2 regions of the Thalassotalea sp. SU-HH00458 genome follow, and region 1 is predicted to be linked to the other one. Evidence: predicted binding sites of a transcription regulator. Region 1 holds the regulator's gene; the other holds the start of a gene.
What was found. The regulator FNR, encoded in region 1, switches genes on or off when oxygen is low (the NO sensors DNR and NnrR bind a similar motif). The targets are predictions, from matches to a motif close to TTGATCTAGATCAA.
Positions count from the first base shown of each region.

Region 2: the regulator FNR is predicted to act here: its motif matches at 2,270-2,283, upstream of hemN (oxygen-independent coproporphyrinogen III oxidase).

Region 1 covers NZ_BAABWW010000013.1:24,233-32,404, forward strand. Annotated here, with positions in the region: gene ABXH06_RS16700 (transglutaminase TgpA family protein) at 1-667, opposite strand, end outside; gene ABXH06_RS16705 (DUF58 domain-containing protein) at 724-1,713, opposite strand; gene ABXH06_RS16710 (AAA family ATPase) at 1,746-2,669, opposite strand; gene ABXH06_RS16715 (M14 family metallopeptidase) at 2,917-3,966, shown strand; gene ABXH06_RS16720 (sulfite exporter TauE/SafE family protein) at 4,040-4,705, shown strand; gene fnr (fumarate/nitrate reduction transcriptional regulator Fnr) at 4,750-5,469, shown strand; gene uspE (universal stress protein UspE) at 5,660-6,589, shown strand; gene ABXH06_RS16735 (PEP-CTERM sorting domain-containing protein) at 6,935-7,735, opposite strand; gene pdsO (sortase-associated OmpA-like protein PdsO) at 8,156-8,172, opposite strand, start outside.
Region 2 covers NZ_BAABWW010000004.1:327,622-335,793, forward strand. Annotated here, with positions in the region: gene ABXH06_RS08420 (VOC family protein) at 1-326, shown strand, start outside; gene yihI (Der GTPase-activating protein YihI) at 1,146-1,718, shown strand; gene ABXH06_RS08430 (DUF2489 domain-containing protein) at 1,728-2,216, shown strand; gene hemN (oxygen-independent coproporphyrinogen III oxidase) at 2,343-3,713, shown strand; gene ABXH06_RS08440 (DUF1285 domain-containing protein) at 3,770-4,306, opposite strand; tRNA gene ABXH06_RS08445 (tRNA-His) at 4,505-4,580, shown strand; gene ABXH06_RS08450 (methyl-accepting chemotaxis protein) at 4,634-7,402, opposite strand; gene ABXH06_RS08455 (phosphatase PAP2 family protein) at 7,738-8,172, shown strand, end outside.

The DNA of each region.
Region 1 (8,172 bases):
AACGAGAAATATCACCTATGGTGACTTCGTCACTTAAGCCGGTTTTGGCAGAATTGGCCAGCGGAACATGCCATAAAGGAGAGAGCTTTGGCATAAATATAAATAATACGATGGCAAGAGGTAAACTTTGCAATAACAATTTTGCTGTTTGCTTGATGTGAGTAGTTAAATGATTATCTTTAGAAAAATAATTCAATAACCATGCTAGGTTTAATATTAGTAAACAAAATATCACCACGGTAAAGTAAATTGATTGTGTAAATATAAACGCCGTCGCTAGTATAAAAAGGCCTTGGACAACGAGCTGATAAAAATCCTTTCGGTAGCGTAGTTCAAATGGTTTAAGTAAATAAGCCAAACACAATAAATGGACCATTCCTAATAAAAGCCCTAAATGTTTAGCAGAGATAACTAATAAAAGACAGCCAACAATTGAGACTAAAATTTTTACCCAATTTGCAGGTTTTGCCATATATTGCAAAGATATAGCAAGTTGCCAGAGCAAACATAATAAACTTAATGAAATAAACCATAAAGCCAGCTCGGTCATTAATGCCGATAAATTAAGTAGTTGAATAAAGATCAATTGCAACTTCAGGGCATTAGATAAAGTAATTTCAGCATGGTTGCTAGCTTTAGCTTTTTTATTGCTTCGAAAAGAAAACATGCTAAGTATCCTTTTGATCAAACATACTATTTACCATTTTAAAGTCGTAAAATATATTAAGCATGATAGATTGCCAGCGCTTTTAAACATTGATTAACATGCGCTTGTCCACTACCCGCTTCAATAAATGCTTCTTGACTTTGACCGGGTAACGATAAACCAAATTCAACCCCACTTTGATGATATTGAAGCACTAAATAGCACAGATTACTGAGTTTATTTTCTACTGTTGAACTTGGCATGTCATTAAAATCTAAAATCAAAGCATGACTATGAGGATCACTATGTTGCTTGGTATGCCAAATATTCCTTTTAGCCACTTGTTTCCAAGCAACTTGACTTAAAGGCTCCCCGCGTTGATAACGCTTTAAATCATAAAAGTCGTCACCTTTTGTTAATACACTACTTTCAACCGCTAAATTATCTTCAAGCGGAGCGCTGACATGGTTGTTAGAATAGGATTGGCACTCAAGCACTTTGGGAAAGCAGATCACGCTAATATCAAACTTTAATTTTGTCCAACATTTGAATAGACCTAAAGGATATTCACTAACAATAATTAAACGACCAAGGTGTTTTTCCCCTCGAGTTTTATATTTTACAGGGATGGTTACGGTTTTTTTATCTTTGATTGAAGCCACTGAGATAGGTTTTTGTTCTGAAAAGGAGAAAGTAAAAGATTGTTTATATTGCTGAGCTGAAATATTAATAGGAATGATAATTTCTTCATCAACAAACCCAAAATAAATACCATTACCGTCCACTTGTAAACCCGCCATATTAAAAAAACTATAAAACATGGTTGTGATAAATAAACTCGTAAATAAATAACTCAAAAGGATGATGAGGTTATTTTGATAATTGGTTCCTAAAATAAAAAGCAAAACGATAAAAAAGATGAAGGCAAGACCAAATCGGCTAGGCAAAATAAAGATATTTCTTTGTGCAAGCTTATGATTAGGCTGACTTGGCATACGTTGATTCAACCAAGTATCAAACTTTTTAGTGAGAAATTGGTCAATTAATCGACTTAACTTACGTAACATAGCTTATGAGCATCCATGATGAGTTAAACGTTTTAATCACTGAAAAATGATGCGCTATCAACTGTACTCAGTATTTGTGTTGAGAATGATTCGTGACTGGTCATTTGACGCCCAACCATTCTATGTTCACAGACGGCACTAAACACTGATTTAATATCGTCAGGAAGGACATGATCTCGATTATCAATAAATGCCCAAGCCTTCGCTGCAGCGATCAGCGCTTTGCCTGCTCTAGGTGATAACGGATTTACGGCTAATTGGCCACTGCGAGAATGTTCAAATAACGCAATAACATAATCGATAACCGGATCTGAAACATAAAGATTACTGATTTGTTTTTGTATTGTTTGTAATTTTTCTAGGGAAATAATCGAATGTATTTCCTCATAATTTAACGAAATATTGGCAGATTTTAATATTTGTTGTTCCGCCTTTTTATCTGGGAAGCCTAATGAAATTCTCATCATAAAACGATCTAGTTGAGATTCTGGCAAGGGATAAGTTCCTGCATGAAATAATGGGTTTTGTGTTGCAATGACAAAAAAAGGTCTGGGTAAAGAATGCGTGCAGCCATCAAGACTAACACTATTTTCTTCCATCGCTTCTAATAACGCACTTTGTGTCTTAGGGCTGGCTCGATTGATTTCATCGGCTAAAACGACTTGGTTAAAAATAGGCCCTTTGTGCAAGGTAAACGTATGTTTTTCTGTATCGAAAATTGACACGCCTATAACATCAGCAGGCAACAAATCGCTGGTAAATTGAACTCGTTGATAATTTAACCCTACTGAAGACGCTAATACATGGGCTAAAGTCGTTTTTCCCATACCGGGTAAATCTTCAATCAATAAATGCCCTTTTGCTAGTAAACAGGCTAGTGCTAATTTGACTTGTTCAGGTTTACCGATCACAAATCGTTCAATCTGTGATAACGCTTGAATGACGAGTTCTTGCATGAATATCCTTTTACTAAAATGGTTTAATAAAAATTTATTGACCTTAATCAACAAGTTCTACCTTTGAGTATGACATGCTATCTGCTCGTTAACAAAGCAGATGATAGAAACTTAAATAGTGCCTGTTATTTCTACATAATAATGAATTGTTTTTACACGTCAAAGTGTCCGTTGATAACTACAATATTAACTTTTAATCAATAAAAACAATCCGTTAATGATATTACTTAGTGATAATAAAAAACATATGAATATAGATTTTTATGACATTGAATATTTAAATAACCCAGACCCAATTACGCTTAAAGCCGACTTTAAACAGTTTTTATTATCATTAGATGTACCAACCGTGATTGATGTAGCCGGTAAACATGTTGATAAATGTCGTGTTATTGTCACTTTATTGCATGGCAATGAACCATCAGGATTAATTGCCATTCACCGTTGGTTGACTTCCTTAGGGGAATTACCGAAACCGCAAACGAATATTAGGTTTATTATTTGTTCAGTAGAGGCCGCGAATGCCAGCCCGTTACTAAGTCATCGTTTTTTAGCGCATGGAAATGATCTAAATCGCTGTTTTGGTATTTCACGAAATGATGGTTACTATGCTCGAGCTCGACTCATTGAAGAAGCCATTAGAGAAGTAACCCCTGAATTCGTCGTTGACTTACATAACTGTTCGGGTTCAAGTCCTGCATTTGCTGTATCGCCGATATTATCAATGAAAGAAATCGCGTTAACTTCATTTTTTTGCGATGCGGTAATTTTATCAGGCTTACAAATAGGCGCATTAACTGAACAAGCTTTTAGTTGTCCAACCATAACAATTGAGTGTGGAGGCAGTAATGACGAACAAGCGCATGAAGTCGCTTTTGAAGGAATACAAAACATCGCTGAATGTCCGCCTAACGTTAATTTCCCACAAAAAAAATCCGTTGAGATAATCTGTAAACCTTTACGGTTAACGTTAAAAAACAATGTAGAACTAACCTATAGCCATCACTATGAAGGTGAATCTGGTGTGACGTTATTAGATAATATTGAGCAATTTAATTATGGTGGCGCTCATCAAGGTCAAATGCTAGGTTGGTTAGATTCAAAAGGGTTAAAAAATTTACAATTATTAAATGAAGATCAAGAAAACGTTATCGACGAATTTTTCACTTTACGAGACAATCAATTAGTCTGTGCAACTCATTTGAGAATATTTAAAGCTACAACAAACGAGTTTATCGCCAAAAATGATTGTTTATTTTATGTCGTTAAACATTCTTTAGGAACCTTTGAAAAGTGATAAATTGTTTTTTACCTGTGATGAATAATGTTAACCTCCTGCCAAGATTGTCAGTAAAAGATATTGTCTTTGTATGGAATTAGATTTTCTATCAGCCTTCGTCATCGGTTTATTAGGTGGTGGACATTGTATTGCGATGTGTGGAGGCATTACCACCATGCTTACGTCTGCACTACCGCAACAAATAAACAAAACCCCCTTTATATTAAGCTATAACGTAGGGCGAATATTTTCTTATTCTTTGATAGGTGCTATCGCAGGTTTAACCGGCTCACTCGCAATTAAACACTTAGGATTTCCTATTGTCACTTTAAAAATTATTGCCGGTATTTTTTTAATCTTGCTCGGATTATACATTGGTCAATGGTTATTATGGATATCAAAAGTTGAAGTAATTGGTAAACACCTTTGGCAACACTTATCGCCTTTAAGTAAAAAGATAATTCCGATAAAGAGTGTAAAGAAATCTTTCCTTTTAGGTACCTTATGGGGTTGGTTACCATGTGGTTTAGTTTATTCAACATTAACCTGGTCTTTAGCCAGCGGCAACGCAATAAAAGGAGGTTTGATCATGATGTTTTTTGGGCTTGGTACTTTACCTGCGTTATTGACGGTTTCATTTGGTTTTACTTTTATAAAGCTATTAATGCAAAATAATTATTTTAGAAAAACTATGGCGTTATTACTAATAAGTTATGGTATCTTGACGCTAAAATTTGCATATACACAAATGTTCTAATACCATACTCGAAGTGGATAATTAACTTAGATGTTAAGGAAAATATGTACAAGAATCAAAGCGCATCACAACAACATATTCATTGCCAAAATTGTAGCATCAGTGAACTTTGTCTACCGTATTCTCTTGATGAAAAAGAGTTAGAAACCCTTGATGAAATCATTGACCGGAAACGCCCTATCCATAAAGGTGAGCAGCTTTTTCAAGATGGTCAAACTATGCAGTCCTTATACGCTATACGCTCTGGCACTTTCAAAACGTTTACGGTAAACGAAAGTGGTGAAGAACAAATTACCGGCTTCCATTTAGCAGGAGATTTATTAGGGTTTGATGCCATAGCAGAGTCTGAACATCCGAGTTTTGCAAAAGCATTAGAAACTTCAATGGTTTGTGAAATCCCCTATAATACCTTAGATAATTTATCTAATCATATGCCAAAGCTTAAAAAGCAAATCCTTCGTATGATGAGCTCTGAAATTAAAAATGATCAAGAAATGTTAACTTTATTGAACCGTAAGAATGCTGAGCAGCGTCTTGCTACATTTTTATGTGCCTTAAGCGCCCGTTATCACGCTAGGGGATTATCAGCCACTGAGTTCAGGTTGACGATGACTCGCAGTGATATTGGCAATTATATCGGCTTAACGGTTGAAACAATTAGTCGGTTATTAAATCGATTCAATAAAAATGACTTAATTAAAGTTGATGGCAAGCTTATTACAATTTTAGACAGCGATAAGCTTGAAGATTGTGCTGCGCTATAGCAGCACATCACTCTCCCACATACTTTTGCCTTGCGTAAATATATCTCAAACATCTGCAAAGTATTTGCTTGCTTAACTTTTCCTTCAAAACGACCAATTTATTGATTTAAAACAATCTTCAACTATGTGTTATATAAGAATATAACTATACTGATAGTAAATCATTAACATGAGTTATTCTGGAGCGAATATGGAAAAGTATCATCAAATATTAGCAATCATAGATCCAACCACTGAAGATCAAAAAGCCTTAAAAAGAGCAATTGAATTAGCCAAACAAACTCAGGCCACCATCACAGCTTTCCTTTCGATATATGATTTTTCTTATGAGATGACTACCATGCTGTCAAACGATGAGCGTGAAGCTATGCGCAACTCATTAATTAATGATCGTATTCAATGGTTGAATGAGTTAATTAACGTTTTACCGCACGATAATATTGCAATAGATACTAAAGTAATTTGGCACAATAGACCTTTTGAACCCATTATTGAAGAAGTATTAAATAATGGCTATGACATAGTCATTAAAGGAACACATCAGCACGATAAATTAAAATCAGTCATATTCACGCCAACTGATTGGCATATATTAAGAAAATGTCCCTGTCCTGTTTTATTAGTGAAAGATCATTTATGGCCAATGAATGGCAATATTGTCGCGGCACTCAATGTAGGCAGTGCTGAAGCAGAGCATCAATCTTTAAATGTAAAAATCACAGAAGAAGCGATCAATCTATCAAAATTGATCAAGGCAAATGTTCATTTGGTCAACTCTTTCCCTGGCACTCCCGTTAATATCGCAATTGAGATCCCTGAATTTAATGCAAACGAATACAACGAATCCATGTTAAGTCATCATATAGAAGCGATGGATGAGCATGCTCAACAGTTTGCAATCAGTAAAGAGCACACCCATGTGGAAGAAGGTTTACCAGAAGATATCATTGTCAGGCTGGCAGACGAATTAGATGCAGAATTAGTGATCTTAGGTACTATTGGCCGAACAGGATTATCCGCTGCCCTGATCGGGAATACTGCTGAACATTTAATTGATAATTTAAACTGTGATGTTTTAGCCTTAAAACCGGATGGATATGTTTCACCACTTGCAAATTAACGCTTATGTTAAAGACCATTTTATCAATGTATTAAATAATAAGTTTAATACGCAAACAAGGTAACACATTGCTTGTTTTATCTACTAGGGCCGTTTTGCTGAAATAGCAAAGCGGCTTATTTTTTCAGTAAAAATATTTATTTTTATTTTTATATTTATCAAGAAAATTAATTAACAAAAGTGATGAAAGAACTTTAACAGACTAATGTTGATTGATTCTGATGGAGACAATTTAAAATAACAGCCCAAAACGGCTCAACATCAACGTTAGATATGGTGTTGTTTGTCTTTAAAAATAAAAACACTGATCTAATTGATCAGTGTTTTACATTACCACGTAAATATTTAACCTTTTTGGTTAAATTTACGGAAAGCCAACCCTATTAAGCCCAAAGCAAAAATAGCTAGTGTTGAAGGTTCAGGAACGTCTGTTTGAGGAGAGTATGCGCCATATACAGCAGAGCCAAAATGTCCACTTCCCCCTAGAAATGTATGATTTTGATTGACGAGATCTAAAAGATAATAACCATTAGTATAGTCATTAGCATATAAATTCCCATTGGCATCAAAAGCGATCGTTTCACTTGCTGGTGCAGACATTAAAAAAGTAGAAACTAGTGTATTAGGATCAATAACATACAATTGACCAGAGTCAACAGCAAAGATAGAACCTGCAAGAAAGGTTCCTAAAATAGTTTCTACATTGGTTGTTGCAACTGATATTCCATCGTATGAGCTATGCCCTACAAATGCTCCTAAATAAGTTGTCGCCGCATTAGAGGTATTGATACTATATAAACCAGTACTGGTAGCGCTTAACAAGTTGTTATTTAAATCAAAGGTTGCTGACTCTGAACTCCCTTGCCAAAGTCCACTGCCGATAAGTGAGGTTGAGCCATTATTAATGTCAACTGAATAGACAGAAGTACCATTTATCCCAAAAAGTGAGTTACTATTATCAAAGGCTAAGCCTAAATTCCAAAGACTCGAACCTAAAACGGTAGTTGTGCCTGTATTAGTATCAAACACGGTTAATGGTGTACCTGCACTTATGGGATCTGAACCATAGATTAATGCTGCATTTGATGTACAACTAATGGCCAATGCAAAGCTAGTAACTAAGCCTTTCAGAAATTTGTATTTCATTTGAGTTTTCCTTTTAATCCCTTCTCATCAAAAATGAAAGGTATTTATGTATGGCTAAAAGTACGTTAAAAATATTAGAAAGCATAAAAGATGCCATCCCAGTAATTCACTAAGAATCATAAAGTTACAGAAGGTGGAATTATTATGCTTTTACTTATGTAAAATTTCCCGACAGCACGTCCATTCAATTTTCAGAAATGATTTTTAGCGTTAATGGCTGTTTTATACACGTTAATAATCATGTTATGACTGTCAAAATGAAAAAGAATTTGTCGAATACAAGATAATTTATTTACCATAGAAAAAGAGCCACTATTGAAAAATAGTCGCTCTATATTGACGTAATAGGCTATTAAAATAACGTCTTGGTTTTCTTTGTGACTTTACCGCTATCTAGTACCATGATTCTTCGAATTAGCGTTAATAATTTCCCACCA
Region 2 (8,172 bases), on a different contig from region 1:
CAAACTCTGATGATATGGACCGTGACCATAATACGCCAGCTTGGGTGCAACATTTGGCGTTAAAAGTTGCTGATGTTGATGCTTTAGTTGCCGCAAAAGAGTCATTGGTTGAAAAAGGTGTCGAAGTATTAGGCCCCGTTCATCATGGGGTGTTTAAATCAATTTATTTTTTCGACCCTAGTGGCCATCGTTTGGAATTAGCCGCGGATATTGGTACGCCTGAGCAATATAAACAATTAAATGACGTTGCACATGCCATGATAGATGAATGGGCAGTGACAAAACGTGCCCCTAAACATGCAGCATGGTTACACGAGCACGATTAACGTTACTCTGTAGCAGTTAATTATTTTTATGATGCATCATTGAAAGCCCATATCCTAGCTATGGGCTTTTTTATTACTTGATCAATCTCGGCTTAAAATTCATTAACTTAGCGATGAAAAGATAGCTTTACTATGGTAGACAATCACTAATCCACGAAAATATTCGTATAAAATTCAAACAAGCCTAGCGTAAGATAATGGCTATTAATCTTGTAAGACATTGACCATTAAATAACAAATACGATAACTATTAATAAATTTGTAACATGAATTTAACAAATAAAAACAGTAAGTTAATAAATAAACATCAATTAAATTGTCAATTAATTTTTATTTATTACTTGCTCCATTCGTTCACTTCGGTAAAGTATTTCCAGCTACAAAGTAGCAATAATAAAAAGGATGATGTTGCACGGACAGCAATATGTATTCAAAGAATATGATAAATTCGAATAGGGATGGTTAACTAAAGTTAAGGAAGATCGTTTATTTCTTGTCCAGGGGGACAGTAGGGATAGCCTAAAAAAGTGTCAAGATGACCAAAAAAAATAAAAGACTAGGGAAGCTTAATAACAATACTGGAACATTGTATAAATTACTCAAAATTACAGGGACTGTGCTAATAGGTTAGGATTACCACTTAAGAATTGGACTATAATATTTGCAGTTTAAGTCAAATTTATAATCTCATGAACGACGGCAATGCCGTCGTTTTTTCTTCTTTAAATCGAAAAAAGCGATATATTTTCATTGAATTTCCCTTTTCCTCGCAAACTAACGTAAAATAGCGTTATTGCTCGTTAACCAACTTCGAAAATTATGTCACGTAAGAAAAAATCAAGAAAACCGGGTATTGCTCCTATTAGCGCCAACAAAGAAGATAGAAAAAAAACCGTAGAAGTGAGCAATAAAAGAGTCAAGAAAAAGCACGGTAAGGCGCCAGGCAACCGTCAACAAGAAGCACAAGTTAAGCAAAATAAAAATGCTGCTTCAAAGACGAATAAAGATCCAAGAATTGGCAGTAAAACGCCCATCGTCTTAACCAAAGCCCCGATGGCGGAAAAACAATCCACACCGAAACAAACTAAAGCCTCGCCAATAGCGGCCATCCGAGTTGTTGATAACCAACAAGCGTTAGAAGAAGAGTTATATGAAATCGAAGCGGATGCTCGTATTCAAGAGATTTTACAAAAACAAGACGATGAAATAGCGCTAAGCGAAGAAGAAATTGACTACTTTAATTTAAAAATGGATCGTCATAGCAACCTAAGAGAGCAACTAGGCTTAGATGATGACGATGAATTAGTGTCAACAGAGCAAGCTAATACTGAAGTTGATGAAGACGCATTGTGGGATAAGTTAGACAATAATAAATTTTCAGATTTCGAGTAAGGTATTTAAATGTTTGCAAATCCATGGAGTTACTTAATCGTAATCGCTGTTCTTATTGTTGCATCCTTAGCGTTTTATGCGATTAAACTCTTACGACAATTAAAAAAACAAACCGCACAGCAAGCGCAAGCAGAGCAAGAACGTCAGCGTTCTCTCAATCAGCATGACAAGAAAATACTCGACAGTATTGTGATTATCGTCAGAGCAATGAAAGAAGAACAATGTGATATTTCTGAAGGTTGCTGGCGACTGTCGGTATTGCTCGACTCCCTCAAAACCAGCGAAAATCATCATCAACAATTTCCTGCTATCTTTGAGCTCTATGAAGCGATAAAACATATGCCGATTTTAGAAGCACGTAAAAAACTTGAAAAACGAGAGCGAATGAAACTCGACTTTGAGCGGGTAAAAATTGAAGCGCGATTAGCCGATGCAGTAAAAGAAAATGTAAACACTTTACATCAATATGCTGCTGAAAGGGTCGCCGCTCTTACTTAGTATGTGAGTTACATTAGCTGATATTTTATTTAAGACAATAGTTCACCTAAAGCTTGAGCGTGATCAATAACACAAGCTGTCACTTCATTATAATAAGCTCATAGTTTTTTAGTTTAGTGAACGCTCATGCAAGCCAATCAATTTTTCGACAGTACACTATTAAATAAGTACAACACCAGTGGTCCTCGCTATACTTCGTATCCAACGGCTTTAGAATTTCATGATGATTTTTCAGATCAAGACTTTATCAAAGCAATAAAAAACTCTCCTAATCGTGAATTATCTTTATATGTTCACATTCCGTTCTGCCATAGTCTTTGTTATTACTGTGGCTGCAACAAAGTAATTACCCGCCATCGCAGCAAAGCTGACACTTATTTAGAGTACCTTGCAGAAGAAATTAGTGCGCGCGCCGAATTATTCACTGAATACACAGTAAAACAATTACATTGGGGTGGTGGTACACCAAGCTTTTTAACGCATCAACAAATCACAAAACTAGTGACGTTATTAAAATCGAAATTTCATTTTGCAGAACACGTGGAAATGAGCATTGAAATAGATCCTCGTGAAATTGAAATGAATTTAGCTGAACACCTCTATGACTTAGGGTTTAATCGCATTAGTATTGGTGTTCAAGACATCGACCAAAAAGTACAAGAAACCATCAATCGGGTGCAATCTACCGAATTTATTAGTGATTTTATCGCTCATGCTAAAAAAGTAGGCTTCAAATCCATAAATATAGATTTAATTTATGGGCTACCTCATCAAACCATAGAGACCTTTACCAGAACTTTACATAAAGCTCATGAAATGGATGTTGACCGTATTTCATTATTTAGCTACGCCCATCTTCCGAGTCGGTTTGCAGCACAACGTAAATTACGCGATGAATGGCTGCCGAATGTACAGCAAAAATTTGCTTTAATGAAACTCGCCATCGAAAAACTGTGCGGCTTTGGTTACGACTTTATTGGTATGGATCATTTTGCCAAACCGAATGATGAACTTTCTATCGCGCAAAGAAATGGCACTCTTCATCGTAACTTTCAAGGGTATACCACTCAAGGCAATTGTGACCTTTTAGGGCTAGGAGTATCATCAATCAGTAATATCGGACACTCTTTTTGCCAAAATATTAAAGAGCTTCAAGAGTATTATAAAGCGATTGAATCAAGAAAAAACGCGCAGATTAAAGGAGTAGAATTAAACCAAGATGATGTGATCCGCGGCGAAGTGATCCGTGAATTAATGTGTAATCTTCACCTCAATAAACATACTATTAGTCAAAAGTACGATATCCAATTTGATGATTACTTTTCAGAAGATTTATTGCTGTTAACACCTTTTATTAATGATGGTCTTATTGAGTTAACGGAAGATGCCATTCATGTCGATCAAAAGGCACGTTTACTGATACGTATAATTTGTATGAGTTTCGACGCCTACATGAAACAACACATCAATCAACAACGTTTTTCACGCGTGATTTAATTAAAAAAATCACTCGTGAAACAGTCGAGGTATTTTTAGATAGCATAAATCAGCCTTTACTCTAAATACCCTAAAATAAACTGCTCACTATCACTGGTGATGGCTAAGGCTACCTCGTTTTCTTGATCAACTTCTTGGGCAAAATTAACCCACTGGTAATAAACATTTCGATGGACTTTTGCCATCAAATTTCGGCGAACGGTGACGTAAAGACCGCCATCGTCAGAGATAGTCAACGGATGCTCTTTAGACAAGATAAACGTATCATCTAAATTGGTAGTTAGTTGCATGACGGTTTGTTCATCATCTAACCAAATCCATTGTGTGATCAACAATGGGGCATCTTCTACGGTAATTTTGACTTTTTCTACCGGGGTAACGAGAAAATATTCATCGGCTTCTTTTTTCAATACCGAAGCAAATAGTTTAACTAGAGACATGCGCTTAAAGGCCGTGCCATTATGAAACCACTGGCCATCCGCTTTTATCTGGAGATCTATTTCGCCACAATATGGTGGGTCCCACAACTCAACAGGCGGCATTTTTTGTGTGGCATTTGATTTAAGTTGTTCTGATAACTTATCTAAAGACATGATTTCACCTAACGGTAATAAGCGGTCATTTATAGTAACAAACGATGAGATTTATTGAAAAATAAAGTCAAAGGTACATCTTTTGGACACTTTGGCGATAAAGCAAAGATTTTTCTTGTCAATCGAGATATAAATGCAATATACTCTCCGCGCTTTTCCTGTCACCTATAGGACAAGGCGCCTCAAGTAATATCAGTGGTGGCTATAGCTCAGTTGGTAGAGCCCCGGATTGTGATTCCGGTTGTCGTGGGTTCAAGTCCCATTAGCCACCCCATTCTCATAGCAAAATAGTTACCTTGCAAATTTACCGAAAATCAAATTTTATATTTATTTGGTAATAAATGCTGACGACTCTTTTTCTAATTCAGTGGCTAACCTAGCAAGCTCAACACTTGATTCTGCAATATTATCTGTGGCATGACTGGTTTCGGTAACACCAACATTTAAGGTTTCTACATTTTGTAGAATTTCTTCAACCACAACGGCTTGTTCTTCTGCTGCCGTCGCAATATGTGCACTTAAGTCAGTGATCTGATGCATTTCACTTTCAACCACTTTATTTAATTCCATCACTTCTTTTGCATGCTCTTGCACATCTGTTGCATGTGTCACACTACTTGACATAATTTCAACGGACGAATTTGCACCATTGACTATGGTGTTGATCATATTATCTATTTCTTTGGTTGAATCTTGAGTTCGCTGTGCTAGTTGTCTTACCTCATCGGCTACCACAGCAAAACCTCGCCCTTGCTCTCCCGCTCTTGCTGCTTCTATGGCTGCATTTAATGCCAGCAAGTTGGTTTGATCAGCAATGCCTTTTATTACATCGAGTATATGAACAACTTGGTCAAAATCACTTCTGACGCGTTTAACACTTTGTTCTGATTCTTGAATTTGAGTCGCCATGCTCATAATTGATTGATAAGTTTCATTGAGTTTATTTGAACCATCGAGTACTTTCCCTTGAATGTTATCTACCGCTGTTGATGTGGTTGCTGTACTTTGGGCAATTTCGTTCACCGTAGACCCCATTTCTTGCATCGCAGTAGCGAGTTGTTCAGAAATAGATTGTTGTTCCGCAACGGTTTTATTCGTTTGTGTGGTGATTGCAGCTAATTCCTCAGAGGTGGAAGCTTGTTGTAAGGAAATTCCTGAAATAGTGCTCACCATACTCGATAGGTTTGCCACCATGTGTTTAATGGCCTTTTGTAATTGACCAACTTCATCAGTTGAGGTTTGCTCAATGGTCATCGTCAGGTCACCACTGGCCACTTTTTCTGCAACAGCGGCCACTTCAATGATTGGTGTTGAAATTCGTTTTGCAAACCACAACCCCGTTACCGCAATAATAAGAGTAAAGATGAGCATTAATCCCATCATAAAATAAGTGTTACTTCTAATTGAAGCGAACGCTTCAGGCTCATCTATCTCAGAAATTATCGCCCAATTAAACGAACCAAATTCAATACGGTCAAATGATGACAACACTGGGTTGCCATTATAGTCTTGTATAATATTCGTATTCTTCTCACCTTGTAATGCTCGTTTAACCGCTTCAGTGTTAACACCATTATTGGCAACAGTGCCTGCAAAACTCGCCTTTACTGAATGACCTTTGGGATCAATAAATGAGTTACTTCGCATCCTCAAATCACTACCAACTAAATAGCTTTCACCGGTTTCTCCCATACCTTCTCTGATACCCATAATGGTTTGAATGCCTTCAAGTGGAAGTTGCAACGCAACAAATAACGAAGTTTCCCCATTCGCGCCAAGTAATGGTTGCGCAATAAAAGCGGCGGGCTCATCATTACTTGGCGCATATGGGGCAAAGTCTATGATGTCATATTGTTTCGTTTGGCTCACTTTCTTGATTAATGTTCCCAAATTTGTGTTAGCGTATGTCCCCTTTAAAATATTGGTATTAAAATCAGCTTCTTTAGAAACAGTATAAAAAATATGGCCATCAGGATTAATCAAAAATAAGTCGTAATAACCGTATTTTTCAATATATGTTTTATAAAATTCTTCATTGTTAGACGTCATCGGATTAAACGCTTCGGCAACATCAATTTCAGAAATAATGGCCCACCGAACACCACTGTTAAGCTGAATATAATCCCAGCTACTCACCACCGGATTATCGTTATAATCCATTATAACTTGCGTGCCTTTTTCACCATTGAGTGCGCTATTTGCAGCTTTAGTTTCAACGGTATTTTTATTAGCAAAAGATGCCATAACAGAATATTGACTAGGATTTAAATAAGAATCAGAGCGCATTAATTTATCTTGCCCTACTAAATAAGACTCTCCTGTTTCCCCCATCCCTTCTCTATGCCCTAAAATAGCATTCAATTTATCAATGGGTTGTTGATAGGCAATATAACCAATGCGTTTTCCATTTACTGTAACCGGTTTGACCGCAAATGCAGCTGGGTCGTTATTACTTGGAGGATAAGGAAGGAAGTCACCAAAATGACTGTCACTACCATCATTGTTACTCGCTAAATTAAACGCTTTCTCAAACGAAGTACCGGATAAATCAACGGTGATCTTTTGACCTAAATCACTTTCTCTTGTAACAGAGTAAATAATAGTGCCGCGTTGACTAATGATAAAAAAATCATACCAACCAAAGTTAGTCAGTAATGATTTATACGCTTTGTCGTATTGATCCAATCGAGATCGCCACTTAGGTTTATTTGAAAAATCTTCGGTTAACACCTTAATTGCATCTTGAAGTTCACGGTTGTTGGCGAGCATTTCTAATTGAACGGTATTGTTTGCAAAGTAATCTTCTACTTGTGTTTTCTTAAGGGTGGTGATTGCCGTTAATTGGTTAAATGCCTGATTTTGCATAGTATCAGCGAAATTAACGAGTACGCCCATATCTCCTTTACGTTCGTCAAAATAGTTTATGATAGTTTGTTTTTTAATTTGATTAATGGCTGTTAGCTGATTATAAACTTTCGAAGAAATATCTTCTGAGCTATTCATGGTAGAAATAACACTAATAACAATAGCGGGAATTAGACCCAATAAGATAAACGCCGAAGTAAATTTATTTTTCAACGTATTAAAGTTAAACATATTTTGGTTGCCTATTGGTTATAAATCCATTTTTGTTTGTTTATTGGTAGAAATTTTTGTTAAAAATCTGCGGTTATTGAAAGCGCTTACTTCATTAATAAAAATATAGTAAGCCAAATTAATTAGATCAATTTTCTCCAATAAAGTTTTAATAACAATAAGTGATTAAAACTTTTCCTTATGTCATAAACTGGCTGCTAGCCATCGAAAATAACAGGAATAATACAAAACAGATAAGGTATTGCCTGTTGTATCTTTCAATTCTCCTCTTGCCTTTCACTTAAATAGCACATGATTGTCACATGCTTGTCATATGGTCTCTTTACTGTGAGCTTATGAACATCATAAATAATGTTTACCGACATGATTGTCGGGTTTTACTCTGGTGTGTAAAGTCACATAGTTATCGCCGTTTCATCATGGCGATCAAATGGCTCTCACGATCAGGTGATGGTTATATGCAGCTTTTGATCCCATTGATTTTACTATGCAAAGATGGCCAAGCTGGGTATGACTTTTTCATGATTGCACTTGCCGCATTTGCTGTTGAGCGAAGTGTATATTTCTCAATGAAAAACACTTTAAAACGTCCTCGCCCTCCTGCGGTTATTCCTTATTTTTTTTCGATGGTTACTCCTGCAGACCAATTTAGTTTTCCTTCAGGTCATACCATGGCGTCATTTCTTTTGGCGACATTAGTTATTGCTTACATGGGCAGCGAAGCTTTTTTAATCGTTATTTGGGCAGCAGGGGTTGGGCTTTCACGCATC